DNA from 2 places in the Shewanella sp. GD03713 genome. Region 1 is predicted to be linked to the other one. Evidence: predicted binding sites of a transcription regulator. Region 1 holds the regulator's gene; the other holds the start of a gene.
The links. Region 1 encodes ArgR, which controls arginine synthesis, uptake and breakdown. Its sites were predicted from a motif close to ANTGAATANNTATTCANT; they were not measured.

Region 2: the regulator ArgR is predicted to act here: its motif matches at 1,882-1,899, upstream of N5E87_RS05405 (YjiH family protein).

Annotation. Positions count from the first base shown of each region.
Region 1 is NZ_JAOCIW010000001.1:4,064,439-4,069,578, forward strand. Features, by position in the region: gene mdh (malate dehydrogenase) at 345-1,280, opposite strand; gene argR (transcriptional regulator ArgR) at 1,571-2,041, shown strand; gene N5E87_RS17820 (NAD(P)-dependent oxidoreductase) at 2,265-2,897, opposite strand; gene N5E87_RS17825 (LysR family transcriptional regulator) at 3,001-3,903, shown strand; gene N5E87_RS17830 (Dyp-type peroxidase) at 3,968-4,909, opposite strand; gene ggt (gamma-glutamyltransferase) at 5,116-5,140, opposite strand, start outside.
Region 2 is NZ_JAOCIW010000001.1:1,214,974-1,220,113, reverse strand. Features, by position in the region: gene N5E87_RS05415 (U32 family peptidase) at 1-542, shown strand, start outside; gene N5E87_RS05410 (DUF998 domain-containing protein) at 558-1,277, opposite strand; gene N5E87_RS05405 (YjiH family protein) at 1,980-3,338, shown strand; gene N5E87_RS05400 (hypothetical protein) at 3,806-4,138, opposite strand; gene N5E87_RS05395 (hypothetical protein) at 4,217-4,441, opposite strand; gene N5E87_RS05390 (transposase) at 4,874-5,140, opposite strand, start outside.

The DNA of each region.
Region 1 (5,140 bases):
TTATACCAATCGTATTAAATATCTGTTCATTCAGCGGGAGTTCAACGCGCTTTAGACAAGGCGAAGGCTTGAAGGCATAGTGGTGCTCTGTCGAAAGCCTTAAACGCAGTATAAAGCGCGTTGAAACCCGCCCTTCGGGAGCCTCACAGGCATCCCACTCCGGTGTTGCATTGACTTAAAAGGGAATGACCATTTCTGCGTCAATGCGCCTTGGATTGAAATGCCTGTGAGGCTCTGAACTGATTAGATATTTAATGTGATTGGTATTAGCCTCAAGTAAAGACTCAAATTCTGCCCATAAAAAAACGGAGCCATTGGGCTCCGTTTTTGATAATCCAGATGGATTACTTAACGAAATCAACGCCTAGTTTGATATCGCCTTTCAGCGTATCTAACATAGAATCACGGGCGTTAGCTTCGAATGCGCTCACTTCACCGTAAGGCAGTACTTTTTCGATACCGTTTTTGCCTAACAGCACTGGTTGAGCGAAGAATTCTGCGTGCTCGCTGCCGCCGTCAACGTAAGCACATTCAACGATGTTAGCTTCGCCTTGTAGACCACGAACCAGAGACATACCGAAACGGCAAGCCGCTTGACCCATAGACAGAGTCGCGCTTCCGCCACCAGCTTTAGCTTCAACCACTTCTGTACCCGCGTTTTGGATACGCTTGGTCAGAGAAGCGACTTCTTCATCAGAGAAAGTCACGCCTTCCACTTGAGACAGTAATGGCAGAATAGTCACGCCGCTGTGGCCGCCGATGACGTTCACTTTAACGTCAGCAACGTTTAAGCCTTTTAACTCAGCGATGAAAGTTTCAGAACGGATAACGTCCAGAGTCGTCACACCGAACAGACGATTCTTGTCGTAAACACCCGCTTTCTTCAACACTTCTGCTGCGATAGCAACAGTGGTGTTTACTGGGTTAGTGATGATACCCACTAAGGCTTTAGGGCAAGTCACTGCCACTTTTTCGATCAGGTTACGAACGATACCTGCGTTGATGTTGAACAGATCTGAACGATCCATACCAGGCTTACGCGCAACACCAGCAGAAATTAGAACAACGTCAGCACCTTCCAGTGCAGGCGTTGGATCTTCACCAGCAAAACCTTTGATTTCAACCGCAGTAGGGATGTGGCTCAAGTCAACCGCAACACCCGGAGTAACCGGTGCGATATCGTATAGAGACAGTTTAGAACCCGCAGGTAATTGAGTTTTTAACAGTAGGGCGAGAGCCTGGCCGATACCACCAGCAGCACCAAGTACAGCAACTTTCATAGTTATCTCCGTTATTTCTCGGATATGTGTGACATGGATCTAATTTCCGTTGGCGTCACATTACTGGAATGTCACGTTAATTTCAATTATCCCTTAGTCGTGGAGACAAAGTTTTAGCGAAACTGAGCATTCCAATGTTGAATATTTACTCTAGTTCAATATCAATACCGACAACACGGCTATCCAGCCATCCGTTAATTGCATTTTTATTCAGTCATAATGGTTATTTGTTGACAGTTTGACCAAAACTATTCAAAATACGCCTGTTTTTTTGAATAAAGAATAAGACTATGCAAACGACCAAGAATCAGGATGACCTTGTTAGAATTTTTAAGGCGATTTTAAAAGAGGAGCGCTTTGGCTCCCAGAGTGAAATTGTCGCCGCTTTACAAGCAGAAGGCTTTAGCAATATTAACCAATCGAAAGTGTCTCGGATGCTCAGCAAGTTCGGTGCAGTACGCACCCGCAACGCTAAGCAGGAGATGGTTTATTGCTTACCCGCTGAACTAGGCGTGCCTACCGCAGGCAGCCCGTTAAAGAACTTAGTGCTCGATGTTGACCATAACCAAGCCATGATTGTCGTTCGCACCAGCCCTGGCGCCGCGCAATTAATTGCCCGTTTATTGGATTCCATCGGTAAGCCAGAAGGGATTTTGGGGACCATTGCCGGAGACGATACTATCTTTATTTGTCCATCCAGCATCCAAGATATCGCCGATACCTTGGAAACCATCAAATCTTTATTCAACTACGCAGAATAAAAAAACAGGTCAGCTTGCTGACCTGTTCTCTTTTATCTGTACGCTTTTCAGTCCAACATTGCCCTCATTTCAGGGCTAGTGTCCCGATTACGTTACAGCATAAGACCTATCTGTTGGCTTGAATGACGCTTGCTTGGAACAAAGACTCGTCACCCCGAGCTCACAAACCTTAGCTTATTGACCTTAACTCATCGACATTAGTCGTCGACCAGAGTCTATAGCCTTAGTAAGCCACACTGATCCTTTGATTAGGATGCGCCACGTTTTCCGCTTCATCGAGCATCGCTTTGGCGTAGTCGGCCACTGAAATCTTGCTCTGACCATTCGCATCGGTAAAGAAGCTATCTCCGCCTAAACGGTAAGGACCTTCGCTGGCGCCTGGGTAAATTTCTGCCGCTGGACTGACAAAAGTCCAGTTAACCATAGTATTGGCGGCGCGAAATGCCTTCAATGCCTCACCTTGAGCCAAGGCTTCATCCTTATAGGCAGGCGGGAAGTCTGGACTTGAAACCAAGGTCACTCCCGGTGCCACTTCTAAACTCCCCGCACCACCGACCCAAAGTAGACGTGGCACTTTTGCCTGTGGCAACACGGCTAATAGATTATTGACCGTTTTTGCCACTAAGCCGTGATTCTGCTCGGCGCGCGCACCCACTGCGGCAATCACTAAATCGACACCCGCAAATGTGTCGGCTTCCAATGGCTGAGTCAGGTCAACACTACGCACTTCTGCTGCTGTTTCGCCAAGCTTGCTTGGGTCACGCACTAAGGCAACCACTTCATGACCACGGCTCAGCGCCTCGTTAAAAATGGTTCCGCCAATCCAACCTGATGCACCTAATACTGCAATTTTCATTTGATAAGTCTCGCTACTGATTTAAATTGAGACCAGTTTACTTGCGACACTTCACGTGATAAATATCGATAAATGAGCATGATTATTTCAGATTGAGATACTAATGGATAAAATCGCCGCCATGCGCAGCTTTATCGAAGTGGCCAACTGTGGCAGCTTTACTAAGGCCGCAGAACACCTCGATCTCAGTCGCCTACAGGTTTCACGTCATATTCAAGAAATTGAGCAATGGCTGAGTTTACGTTTATTGCACCGCACGACCCGCAGCGTCAGCCTCACTCTGCAGGGGGAAGAAGCCCTGCAATATTGTCAGCGGGTGCTGAGCGAAGTCGCCGCAATGGAAAGCCGCGCCCATAGTCATAACACCGAATTAGTTGGCAGTATTCGCATCGCTACGCCCGTCGGGCTTGGGCAGCACAGTCTGTTTGATGTGGTCGATCGCTTTATAAAATTGCACCCTAAGGTCAATATTCAGCTGTTAATGTCGGACAGTTTTGCCCAGTTGGTGGATGAGCGGGTGGACGTGGCACTGCGCTATACCGAGCAGCCCGATGAGAATTTGATTGCCCGCAAACTGATGAGCATAGATGCCGTGCTGTGCGCCGCGCCCAGTTACTTGGCTCAAGCCGAGCCGCTAACCGTCCCTAACGATCTACTCAGCCATAATTGCCTTATTCATAGCTCGCAGCAACACTGGCAGCTACTCAAGGAGCAACAGAGTGAGCTGATTAAACCAATGGGGAATCTGATGGCGAATGAAATGGGAGTGCTGGTTAGCGCCGCATTGCGCGGGCATGGCATTGCCTACTTGCCCTGTGACTTAGCTAATCCCTATCTCGCCAGTGGCCAACTGCAAGAAGTGCTCCCCGAATACACGGCGCCAGGGCAAACCCTCTGGGCGGTGTACCTCTCCCGCAGTTATCAACAAGCGCTGGTGCGCGCCTTTATCGATTTTACCGCCCAGCAGTGGCAGCAGGATCTCAGCAAGTGGACGACGGCGAGTTAAGCCCACAAACAAAAACGCACTGAGGCTTTAAGGCTCAGTGCGTTGAGTCGCGGTTTACAAAGGCTTAATTATCGAACTGCATCAAAAAATCTAAGCTTGGGGCGAAGAAAGAAGACCCCGTCAAGGCACTGGTAAAGTGCATCAAGTGATCGTGGTTACCCGCACCATCGCCAAACACCATGCTGTGGAGCATCTTCTCAAAGTGCTCTGGGGTGCGACAGGTTGAAATAAACATCAGCCCTTGCTCCTTGAGCGAACCGTAAGGCATGCTCTGGCGCAAAATCTCAATCGACTTGCCGTTGTCATCCTTGAGGTTGACCCGCTTGATATGGCTGGTTAATGGCTTATCTTCCGACTCGTATTCGATGTTGTCTTGCTTAGTACGACCGATAATATCTTCTTGCTTTTTAAGCGGTAATCTATGCCACTTACTCAAGTTATGGGCGTACTTTTGCACATGAATGTAGCTGCCGCCCTTAAATTCAGGCTCTTCATCCCCGACCAAGGCAACCTCTTGACGATGGCGCCCTTTCGGATTTTCAGTGCCATCGACAAAGCCTGTTAAGTCGCGACTATCCATAAATCTAAAGCCGCGTTCCTCTTCGACTAACTCGACTAAGTCTTCGAACATTTGGCTGATTTCGTTGGCGACTAAATGCAAAATGTCGTAGCGGTCGCAGCGAATATGCACAAACAGATCGTATTCGATCGCTGGCGCCTCACGGTTACCCGCTTGCATCGCTGGGAATGGTTTGAGCATCTCGGGGCGAGCATCGGGATAGAGGCTGTCCCAATAGTTGGCGCCTATGCCCACAAAACCATTGAATGCGCTGTCGGAGTATTGATCCGTCAACTCATAAATATACTGCGCAACGTTGGCAATACAGGGACGCAATTGCGATTCAACGTTATCGTTGTCGCTCGCATTAAACATCAAATAGACGCTATGTAAGTTTCCCTCTGCACACACACCCAACTGTTCACGCGGCATATTTTGAATATCCATCTGGTTATCACCCTTTTGTCGATTCATTTTCGGCAATATTATCCGCAACTTTACCTGAAAATGACATTAAGTAACGCACAGTTTGTCCGTCTTTGTAATGTAAACACGTTTGTAGACTGGAATATAAAAATTGACGAGGCCATTACGCCTCGTCAATTCGTCTTACGCAAGCTTCGGCGTTCATTACGCCAAAGGCGAATTATGCCTTAGTAACCTGCGGCATAACCATCT
Region 2 (5,140 bases), 2.8 Mb from region 1:
TCTGCGGCGCCAGCATCAATAACTACAACCGCGCCAGTTTAGATATTTTGCAGCGCTTTGGCATGCAGCGCTTTGTGATGCCAGTAGAACTGTCAAAGGCTTGGCTGAGCCAAGTGGTCGCGCAAAAGCCCGTATTCGAAGTCGAAGTGCTCGGCCATGGCTACTTGCCGCTCGCCCACTCGGCGCGTTGCTTTACCGCTAGGCATCGACATTTGTCGAAGGACAGCTGCGAAACCGTTTGCCGCCAATACAGCAAGGGTTTACTAGCACAAACCCAAGAAGCTCAGCCTTTGCTGAGGTTAAATGGCATTCAAACCCAGTCGGCCAGCTGTGTCGATTTGCGCAGCGAAATCAATGAAATGATAAAGGTTGGCGTAGATGTGTTTCGGGTTTCGCCCAGCAGCGTAGCCTGTATCACTCAGGCCGATACGCTGGTCGAGGCATTAACTAGCGAGGCAACGGACGCTCAGTTTCCTCTTAGCGATGAGCACTGTAACGGTTACTGGTTTGGCGAAGCGGGGCTAAAATCCTTCGTCAGATAAAAGACATAGCCTACTTCACTCAAGCGTTGGCTCCTGGGTGAATGTGGGGATACATGATGGTGGCGTTAATAGCAGCGCCACCGTCCAACTTAATAGACTCCCAAGCCCAATCCATTCCAGCAATGCAGGCCACCATAAATCGGGCCTTGGCAATTGCAGTATCATTTCTTGATAGAAAGGTCTGTCTCCTTCCGTTAAGCCCAATGCTAACAGCGGCACATAGAGAAAAGTCATCATACTGAGCAATACCAACAGCGCTAATAATATCGTCAAGCGCTGACGGTGCTGCGAGCCGAATCCCACCCATAGTAGATAACAAATTGCACTTAAGCTGCCAAAGTAGAAAAACCATTTAAGTGCGAGGATATGCAAGTGATACACATTGACCGGAAATAGCCCAACACAGGCCAAGGCTAAAAACGTCAGTGCTAGAGCGCAAAAGAAAGGATACCCCCAAAACCCGCTTACAGTCTGTAGGGAGGAAAGACAATAAAAAACAACGCTTAAACTGCCAAAAAACAAACCGCCATTGAGCACCACGGCAAAGCTAGAATGGCCATAGGTTCCCAATTCACTCAGTGTATGATTTAAAAAATTGAAGGAGCGTGTTTCAGAGTAATCAAATCCGAATACTGCCACACAGATCCCCAGCATCAATCCAAAAATACCAAGGAAACCAAACTTAGTGGCAAGTGCCGAGCCCCTTGTTGCCATATTCATTTTTATAACAGTCATGGATAATTTAGCCAAACCAAAGTAGTACTAACTTACATGGAATTACAAAGAATTAAAGCGGCCCCTATCCTCTTTAGCGTAATATTTTATTTCATCACTATTCGCGATTTTTTAGTCATCGCAAAAACACTCCGAATTTAGTCATTTTTCAATAAAATATATGCAAATCCAAAGTTAAAAATGAATAAATAATCACAATAAATTCAATTATCGCTGTATCGTCCCAAAAGGTTAACCCATCATTGCCACCAGTGTTAGTTCGCTCACATTAAGTTAGCAACAACTGAAGCCCCGATACGATTCATGGACAAAAAAGCATCTAAAAGTGTATTTAGTGAAGATCCATTGAGAAAATTTTGAACAAAATATCACAAAAAAACCAATAACCCCAAGAGCAAAACAACTCAATAAACAATTCGCAACATGACAATGTAATCACTTGATTCAATAAAAATAAACCGCATCAAAACGTAATTTCGCACCCAAAACATTCATTAGAAATCGCCCAAATAACTATGCTATTTTGCTGCTTATCTCAAACAAATTTCCGAATCGTTTTACATGGCGGCGCTAAGCGAGTAATCTTCCCCCTTCTCGATTTTGAGTTGAATGAAAATGCACCTCACCCCAGCAAAGAATGCGGTTTTGAGAGAGCATTGATTCAAGTTTATTTGTGCGACTCGTACTTTAAGGTGTACACCATTGGCTACTGAACATAAAAACCGCAACATTAAGACGATACTCACCTTTATCGTCCCTTCGCTGATCGGTCTGCTGCTGTTTATGACCCCTATCAGCTATAACGATGCGATAACTATTCCCATCGCAATCATCTCTAAAGCACTGCAAAGCGTGTTAAGCGATGTATTAACCTTAATCGTGACTGTGATTGTTGTCGCCATGGCCTTGGCTTCGTTGCTGACAAAGTTACTCAAACCTAAGTTTGTGCTGAACAATCACTTCCTCAATGGTTTACTCAATATCAGCCCGCTGTGGCTTACCACCCGTGTCGTTGGCGCTGTCTTTATCGTGCTGACCTACTTTGGCATTGGCCCCGAAGCGATTAACTCTTCAAGCACTGGCGCCTTAGTACTGAACGATTTGTTACCGGTACTCTTCTCGGTGTTTATCTTCGCCGGTATGTTGCTGCCACTGCTATTAAACTTCGGTCTATTAGAGCTATTTGGCACCCTGCTGACCAAAGTGATGCGCCCAGTGTTTAACCTGCCAGGTCGCAGCGCCATCGACTGTATGGCCTCTTGGTTAGGTGATGGTAGCGTTGGGATCCTGCTGACCAGCAAGCAATACGAAGCGCGTTTTTACACCCAAAGGGAAGCCGCAGTTATCGGTACCACCTTCTCGGCGGTGTCAATTACCTTCAGCTTAGTGGTGATCTCACAGGTGAAGTTAGAGCATATGTTTGTGCCCTTCTACCTGACTGTGTGTTTAGCGGGTTTTGCGGCGGCCGTGATTGTACCTAAGTTACCGCCACTGTCGTGGAAGAAGGATAACTATATCGACGATACGCCACGTCAACCCGATGATGAGATGATCCCCGCAGGACACGGCGCACTCTCTTGGGGCTTTGATAAAGCGCTCGAGAAAGCTGCCAGTGCTGGTGGTGTCAAAGCCGTTCTAAATGAAGGGATTAAAAACGTTATCGATATGGTATTTGGCATTATCCCAGTGGTAATGGCCATTGGTACCACCGCGCTGATCATCGCCGAGCATACGCCTATCTTCAATTACTTAGGTATGCCATTCATTCCGTTACTGGAACTGCTGCATATCCCAGAAGCCACCGAAGCCTCTAAAACTATCGTTGTTGGCTTTGCCGATATGTTTATCCCGTCGATTTTAGCCAGCTCTATCGAATCGGATATGACCCGCTTTGTGATTGCCGCGTTATCCGTAACCCAGCTAATTTACATGAGTGAAGTGGGCGCACTGCTGATTGGCAGTAAGATCCCAGTGAATTTTGTTGAGCTTTTTGTCGTGTTCGTACTGCGCACCTTAGTGACTCTGCCAGTAATTGCTGGCGTGGCTCACCTGCTGTTCTAAGCGCAACATCACCTTAAATATCAAGGGGAGTCAGATTAACTGACTCCCCTTTTTTATACTGATTCAAACACGAACTCATACACAAACAGGCAGTTTTGATTACTTCGTTGAGAGTGGGTTAGTCGTACAAACTCCACTCATCATCATATAACTCAGTTGGGATAAAAGAACGTTCAATATAAAAGGGCGACCCATGGTATTTGCTCGATGACACGCAGCGAGTCCATCCGTGGATGCTCGACCGCCCCGTCCATGGGGGGGACGGTCGTCTCGCAAACCTCCATGGCTCACCTATTTAGCGTTGGCGTAATCTGTAAGTTTTAAAAAGAAATACGCAGCATGTTTTGGGACAGTTTCCTAGTTGAAGCCTTAACTCTAACTCGTCAGTTTCGGATAAAAATTTCTATGGATTAACGCCAAGTACTATAGCAGTTTGTAAGTTGCGTGTTACTGCGCCTTGTTTGCCTTTAGTCGTGATAGAAAGCCTCAGACACATAGAAATCGCAGAAAGATTTGATATCTTCCTTATTGTCGGACTCGATAGCTCTGGCTCGCAGTTTATAGCCACGCACAATTCGGCTGTTGTTTTCAATGGCGAACTGAATCATCAAATCATTGCTGCTTAAATCAAGCTTCTCTAATTCAGATTTAGCTGACTCCGCATTACTTTCAGTGAAAAAACTTTCCTTCATTTGCATATCTGGCTCAATAAGCAATTCTCTATGTTCGCACAGCAATTTCTCTTCAGTTGCTTCCGCATGAAGAGAGAACAAGATGGCTATGACAGCTAAAAACTTCATCACAGCTCCCTAGGCATAACGTTCGGTTCAACCGCAGTTTGTAAGCGCGAAGCGCTGTAGCGGCGTTGCAACCGCTTGTTATGGGTGGTGAATCTCATTTTCCCTGACCTCAATGTCCCCATTTTTTTCTGTTTCTACAACGTAAGGCGGGTTAGGCTCAAACTTAATTACAGATACAACAGACCCACATAGACCGGCGTGCCGTCCAAATGCAACCACGACATAGTCATTCATTAAAAATTTCACACCTGCAATCTGTTCGCCACCAAGCCATCTATTATGAAGATCACGTGCTACGTTCATGTATTACTCCATAACGCTAAGCACAGTTGCAAAATATTTGGCACTATATTTTGTCAATTGATGCGCATTGTTATAAATCAGTATGACGCGAAAGGTTAAGAAACTCTTCACCAACTTTATCGGAATACTGTTTAGCAATTTCCATAATGACAATACTATCTATGGATGGATTAAGTAGAAGTAAAGTACATGTTACCTACAATAAATCCAGCCACCCAATATAAATCAATAACATAATGCACTTTATGTTTGCCTACAACTGGTCCGAGTTAAAATGGTTTAAATAGGGACAATCAACAATCGCGGGGACAGCATCTAAGGCAATAAATTGCGCTAACTCATTAAAAAATGAGGTATTTAAGACGAAATAAATTGGCCCATAGTGCTTGGGATGTGTTCTGGATGAGGCTTTTGAAGTGATATAAGCAGTTGTCAGTTACTGTTAAAGTGCTGGCAGCATTTAGCAAAATGCCGTCGTCGCTTTTCTAAGTGTTCGCAGTAATCGGTCAGTTCTTGCAAGGTGCCCACTGGACCGTAAAATAGCTTGCCAAATTCGGTTGTCAGCTTGAGCCAATTGTCATGGGGAATATTTAATCTGTTCAGTATCTTGGCGCTACTTTCGCTGATGCATCCACGTTTATCATTGCGAATGATTCGGCCGGTATCATCCACCAATTGAAGGTAATCCGTTAAGGAAAA